Regions from separate parts of the Roseovarius sp. PS-C2 genome, predicted to be linked through region 2. Evidence: riboswitches for the same ligand, from Rfam matches in the RefSeq annotation. Region 2 holds a riboswitch; the other holds the start of a gene.
The links. Region 2 has a riboswitch for thiamine pyrophosphate ahead of thiD (bifunctional hydroxymethylpyrimidine kinase/phosphomethylpyrimidine kinase). Riboswitches for the same ligand answer to the same signal wherever they lie in the genome.
Positions count from the first base shown of each region.

Region 1 (3,360 bases), on a different contig from region 2:
AAATCGCCCGAGTGCCCGGCATCCAGAACATAGCGCGTATAGGCGATGTTCTGCGGTTTTTCCTGCGCCGTGAACAGATCGGATTCCGAAAGCCCGGCTTTGGCGCAGGTCCGGATATGCAAGGCGAGTTCGTCATTGATCAACGCGTTCACCGTGGTGGCGGCAAGGCGCATTTCATCCACGGTATCGGCCTTGGTCACCGCCAGGGCCCAAGCGCGCGAGAAGTGGATGAGGAACAGGTAATCCTGCACCAGGTAATCCAGAAAAGCCGTGGGCGGCAGAGTGCCGTCGCGCAGCCCCTCGACAAAGGCATGACGCGTATAGGCGGACCACTGATCGCCCGCCGCCGTGCGCCAAGCCGTGAACGTATCGCCATAGCCCGTCATTGTTCGTTCGGGTCCAGGGCGAGGGCGCTCACCGGCGGGGCGGTGTCGATCAAGCCGGCCTTTTGCAGGAAGGCGCCGAAATCGCGGTACCGCCCGTGATCCAGAGCCGCAGGGCGCAGGGCGAAGCGGGTCAGCGTATCGGCCCATGCCATGGCGTTCAGATCGTCCTGAAGGTCGGCCGAAGTGCCCGAGAAAACCTCCCAGCTGTCCTCGGGGTGGTTTACGATATACTGCGTGGCCCGTCCGGTTGCGCGCTGGAAACGTGCGATGGCGTCCATGTCGGCCAGGTCGGGATTGGCGACATAAATCAACTCGTCATAGGCGGGCACGCCCATTTCTTCCAGATACATGCAACGGCCTTCGATACCTTCCAGTTCCATCTGGTTCAGTTCGAAATTGCGGTAGGCCCCCAGAACGGCATCGACCTGTCCCGACATCAGCGAGGGCGATAGCGACCAATTGACGTTGATCAGGTCGATATCGTCCATGGTCAGGCCCGCGTTGGCCAGAAGGGCGCCCAGAAGGGCCTCTTCCACGCCGGCGACGGAATAACCCACCTTGCCACCCTCAAGATCGGCGACCGACTTTATGGGGCCGTCCTCAAGCACCAGCAAGCAGTTCAGAGGGCTGGCCACGAGCGTGCCCACACGTTTGAGAGGCAGGCCCTCGGCGACCTGGAGGTGTAATTGCGGCTGATAGGAAATCGCCAGATCGGCCTTGCCCGCGGCGGCCATCTTGGGGGGCGCGGACGGATCGGCGGGGGCGATCACCTCGACCTCGAGGTTCTCATCCTCGAAATAGCCCTGTTCCTGTGCAACGATGATCGGGCCGTGATTGGGGTTGACGAACCAGTCCAGAACCAGCGTCAGCTTGTCCTGAGCCATGGCTGGTGCAGCCGTCAGAAGACTGGCCGCGAGTGCGAGAAGGCGTATCAAAGGGGCTCTCCTTTCGTGCGCGTTGCGGCCAGCCTAAGGAAGAGCGGGACAGGTGCGAGCGCCCTGTCGAATCTCCGTTCCCTCCGCCGGTGCTGACCGGATCAGGTTCGATGGGTTGACCAGAGGTCTCTCAGCCGCATGCGGCACCCCAACGGATGGCCGGACTGTAACAACGGTGCTGTCCGACGGCAAGCGGTCCGTTGCCGGGCGATAAAAATCCCGGCAATTGTATCTGTTGGCAGAGCGTTAATCTTTGTGAGCGACGCTACTGTCGATTGTAAGGGGTGTGTCATGCACGGGGTGATCAATCGCGCGGTGGAACGGTTCGTGCGCGATACATACGGACGTGATGTCTGGCTGGACATCATGAGGTGCCTCGATCTTGGATTTAGCGAGTTCGAGGCGATGTTGAGCTATGATGCGCACGTCACGCCCCGTTTGTTGGGAGCGGTTGCCGACAGGTTGAACAAATCCCGTGACGAGGTGCTGGAGGATATCGGCACCTACCTGGTGTCTCATCCCAACATGGCTGCGGTCCGGCGTTTGTTGCGGTTCGGAGGTCCGACATTTCAGGAATTTCTGCATTCGCTTGACGATCTGCCCGAGAGAACGCGGCTCGCCCTACCGGATTTGGCCTTGCCGGAATTGACGCTCGTTGATCTCGGGCCGGGTCGGTTTTGTCTCAAGGTACATAATCCGCAGGCGGTGGATGTGCCGTTTGGCTATGTGGTGCTTGGGTTGTTGCGGGCTTTGGCCGATGACTATGGGGCACTGGTCATGCTGGAACACATGGGGGCGGCGGGGCATCAGGAAACGCTGCGTATCCATCTTCTGTCGGCTGCGCATGGCCAAGGACGGGTCTTTACCCTTGGAAAGGCGGCGCCGTGACGTTGGGCCTGACCGGAAATACCCTGATATCGCTGCTGGACATGTTTTGCCCGATGCATGCGGTTCTGGGCGCGTCCGGTCGTGTTTTGCATGCCGGGCCGACATTGGCCAAGCTGTATGAGAACGGCGATCTGATCGACCGGACGTTTCAGGACGCGTTCGAATTGCGCCGCCCGCACACCGATGGCTCGATGGCGGCATTGCGTGGGCTGGCGGGAGCAAAGTTGCATTTGCGTCTGTGCAGCCCACGCCAGACCGAGGTGAAGGGTATGCTGGTTCCCTTGCCCGACGACGGTGACGGGCCGTTGAGCGGTGGTGTGGTGCTGAACCTGTCCTTCGGCATTGGATTACAGGAGGCGGTGCGTGATTTTGCCCTGACCAGCAGGGATTTTGCCGCAACGGATCTGGCCATCGAACTGCTGTACCTGATCGAGGCCAAGTCAGTTGCGATGGAGGCCTCGCGCAAACTGAACAGTCGGTTGCAAGGCGCCAAGATCGCGGCAGAAGAGCAGGCCTTTACCGACACTTTGACGGGATTGAGGAACCGCCGCGCCCTGGACGCGGTTCTGACCCGCCTGACGGAGGGCGAACGGGACTTCGCGCTGATGAATGTGGATCTGGATTACTTTAAGGCGGTTAACGATCGGTTGGGCCACGCAGCGGGCGATCATGTGCTGCAGGCCGTTGCGCAGGCAATGGTCGCGGAAACGCGCAGCGCCGATATTGTTGCGCGAATTGGTGGCGACGAATTCGTGGTGATTCTGCCTGATGTGGCCGACCATTACCGCGTTGGCGAGATCGCGGCGCGTCTAGTCAAACGGCTTGAGCATCCGATCGCGTTGCCGAACGGGACTTGCCGCGTTTCGGCCAGTATCGGTGCCGCGCTGTCCCGCGATTATCGTGTTCCGTCCGGGCAGCGCATGATGGAAGACGCCGACCGGGCGTTGTATGCCGCCAAGGAGCGCGGGCGCGGTTGCCATGTCGTTCATATGCAGGAAACAAGCATATCCGGCCCAGACAGGTAAGGAGGCCGCAAGTGAGGTCGCAAGATTCAGTTGCTAATAGGCCTGGGCGCGGCGGATTTTGACCATCCGCTCGGCCTCGGCCAAGGCGTCGCCCAAGGTTACGATGCCGGCAGATTTCATGACATC
Region 1 is NZ_JAHKSQ010000001.1:455,782-459,141, reverse strand. Features, by position in the region: gene tenA (thiaminase II) at 1-386, opposite strand, end outside; gene KPG71_RS02220 (ABC transporter substrate-binding protein) at 383-1,318, opposite strand; TPP riboswitch at 1,383-1,482, opposite strand; gene KPG71_RS02215 (heme NO-binding domain-containing protein) at 1,613-2,209, shown strand; gene KPG71_RS02210 (diguanylate cyclase) at 2,206-3,234, shown strand; gene KPG71_RS02205 (exonuclease domain-containing protein) at 3,268-3,360, opposite strand, start outside.
Region 1: it holds a riboswitch for thiamine pyrophosphate, as region 2 does, so the genes downstream of both, KPG71_RS02220 (ABC transporter substrate-binding protein) here and thiD (bifunctional hydroxymethylpyrimidine kinase/phosphomethylpyrimidine kinase) in region 2, are expected to answer to the same signal.

Region 2 (3,360 bases):
GGGTGCCGGTTGCAGCCAGAGCCGCCGCAGCCACGGCGGTTTTCATGAAAGTTTTCATTTTTCTCCTCCCAAAGATGGACCCCGGCAGAACCGGGTGTCCCGGAGAGAGTAAGAGGGGATTGTTTTGCAAGTCAATATTTTTGTATACAAGATAACAAATCTTGCATCCCGACGGGCTTGTTAGTACAAAAACCTCATGGAACCACGTCGCGCCGATAGCATTGCCGAAGAGCTGGAAGAACTGATTTTCGCCGGCATGTATCGGGATGGCGACCGGCTGGACGAGATGCGCCTGGCCGAGCAGTTTGGCGTGTCCCGCACGCCGCTTCGCGAGGCTTTTCAACGCCTTGCCCTGTCCGGGCTGGTCGAGTTGATCCCCCGTCGCGGGGCATTCGTGCGCCAGCCCGGCCCGGTCGAACTGATGGAGATGTTCGAGGTCATGGCCGAGCTCGAAGCCATTTGCGGGCGGTTGGCCGCCATGCGGATTTCGGATGCGGCCCTGGACGAACTGCGCAGTGCGAACGCCAATTGCAAGGCTGCCGTCGAGGCGCATGACTCAGATGGATATTACGCCGAAAACGAGCGATTCCATCGAATCATCTATCAGCAATCGGGTAACAGATTCCTCGAACAGGAAACTGCCAAACTGCACAAACGGCTCAAGCCGTTCCGGCGGCAGCAATTGCGGTTTCGCGGGCGTATGGCGCAATCCATGGCCGAGCATGAGGGGATCGTCGATGCGCTTGTGCAGGGCGATGCCGCCGGGGCGGGCGAGGCGTTGCGCGCCCATGTCGCCGTGCAGGGCGAGAAATTCCACAACCTGATGGCCAGCCTGCAAAGCGCGGCGGAGTAGGACGCCGCCAAAGGGCAAGGGCCGCATCTATGCCTGCCATGCGGTTTAGCGAAAATCCGCAGGTCCGTTCAGGGTCCGGGCCTGTATCTTCAAGTGATCTACCAGAAAGTGCTATTGTGGGCCGCATGATGATCACCGATATCGACGACTATTTTACCAAGGGCTGCGGGCGTTGCGAGCGCTTCGGAACAGGGAGCTGTTCGACAAGGATCTGGGGGCAGGGTCTTGCCAGGTTGCGGGATATTTGCCTGTCCGCTGAACTGAGTGAGACGGTCAAGTGGGGCCATCCCTGCTATATGCATGCCGGGCGAAATATCGTGATTATCGGCGCACATAGAAAGGACTTTCGCCTTAGCTTTTTCAATGCTGCGCTCATGAAAGACCCCGAAGGTGTATTGGAAAAGCAGGGTCCGAACACGCAACACCCCGACATGATAAGGTTTACGGCCAGTGATGGGCCGGAAAGGATGGAAGGTGTGATAGGCGCTTATCTGGAGGAGGCCAAGGACTATGCGGAAACGGGAAAGAAGCCTCCAAAGGACGATAGGGAGCTGGTGTTACCCGATGAACTCGTGGATGCGCTCGATGCGGACACGGAGCTTGCCGAGGCTTTCGAGGCGCTGACGCGCGGGCGCCAAAAAAGCTATGTTATCAACCTTAATTCGGCCAGGAAAACAGAGACCAGACTGAACCGGATCAGGAAGTTCCGTGCAAAGATCCTTGACGGGAAGGGCGCGATGGAGCGCTGAAGGCGATAGTGCGCCAACGCCCGGTTCGGGCCGTATGGCTGCCGTTGCAGGGCGGAATCGTGGCGAAAAGGTGTAGTCGGTGCTCTCCCATATCAGCCCCTGCAGGGTCAACGGCCCGGCAGGGGGGAAAGGAACAGGTGAGTTGACTTTCGGCACATGCGTTTGCCGGGTTGAACGCCCTCGGGCAAAGGACTACGTTCTGATTCACAATCCGTTGGGGTGCCCCGTGAGGGGGCTGAGAGGCGCAGCCAACCCATCGAACCTGATCCGGACAATGCCGGCGGAGGGAACGGAGCATGACCGAAGGTCCGACATATCAGTTTGACGTCCTGTGTCTCCTGCCCCCGATGCCGCAGGAGTGAGACAATGCAGACACCCCCAAAGGCCCTGACAATCGCCGGTTCCGACAGTGGCGGCGGCGCGGGCATTCAGGCCGACCTGAAAAGTTTTTCCGCCCTTGGCGTTTATGGCGCAAGCGCGATCACCGGTATCACCGCGCAGAACACGACAGGCGTGCAGGCGGTCGAGGCGGTGAGCGAAAAGATGGTGCGCGCGCAGATTGCCTCGGTTCTGGACGATATCGAGATCGGTGCGGTCAAGATCGGGATGCTGGGCACGCCTGGGATTGTCCGGGCCGTCGCCGAGGCGCTTGGCGATTATGGCGGTCCTGTCGTTCTCGATCCGGTGATGGTGGCGAAATCGGGCGATCCGCTTCTGGCGGACGAGGCCGTGGCGGCCCTGATCGAATACCTGCTGCCGCGTGCCGATGTGCTGACCCCGAACCTGCCCGAGGCCGCGCGCCTGTTGCAAACCGGCGTGGCAGAAACGGCACAGGATGCCGAGACGCAAGGGCAGGCCCTGCGGGCGATGGGTGCAACGACGGTGTTGATGAAGGGCGGTCATGGCTCGGGCGATATCTGTGTCGATCTGCTGATCGCCGCCGATGGGGTCGAACGGATCGAGGCGCCGCGTATCCACACCGGCAATACCCACGGGACCGGATGCAGCATGTCTTCGGCCATTGCGGCCGGGCTGGCCTCGGGGCTGGATCTGCGGGCGGCGACGGCGCGCGCGCATGGCTGGCTGCAGGGGGCGATCCGGGCGGCCGATGGCCTGCATGTCGGACAGGGGCACGGCCCGGTTCACCATTTTCACGAGGTGTGGTCATGACGCAGGAGATCACGATCATCGGGGCCGGGGTTGTCGGGCTGTGCGTGGCAACGGAACTGACGGCGCGGGGCGTAGAGGTGCGGCTGGTGGATCATCAGGCGCAGCCGGGTCCGCATGCGTGCTCATGGTGGGCCGGTGGCATGTTGACCCCGTTCTGCGAAGGCGAAACCGCCGAAGAGCCTGTCGTGAGGCTGGGGCAGGAGGCTGCCGATTGGTGGGCGCGCGCCGGGGTCGAGGTGCATCGCAAGGGATCGCTCGTGGTCACGCTTGGGCGGGACCGGGCCGAGCTGGATCGTTTCGCGCGAAGGACGGAACGGCACAGCCTGCTGGACCGCGATGCCCTGGCCGAGGTCGAGCCGCAGCTTGACGGGCGGTTCGACCGCGCCCTGTTTTTCAGGGGCGAGGCGCATATCGTGCCGCGCGCGGCCCTGACGCATCTGCGCGACCGGTTGGAGCATAACGGGGTCGGGATTACGGCTGATGCGGAGCAAGGCGGGCTGACCATCGACTGTCGCGGGCTGGCGGCGCAGGATGTGCTGACGGATTTGCGCGGGGTCAAAGGCGAAATGGTGATCTTGCGCGCGCCGG
Region 2 is NZ_JAHKSQ010000006.1:204,191-207,550, forward strand. Features, by position in the region: gene dctP (TRAP transporter substrate-binding protein DctP) at 1-58, opposite strand, end outside; gene KPG71_RS13110 (GntR family transcriptional regulator) at 197-853, shown strand; gene KPG71_RS13115 (YdeI family protein) at 979-1,602, shown strand; TPP riboswitch at 1,808-1,908, shown strand; gene thiD (bifunctional hydroxymethylpyrimidine kinase/phosphomethylpyrimidine kinase) at 1,969-2,772, shown strand; gene thiO (glycine oxidase ThiO) at 2,769-3,360, shown strand, end outside.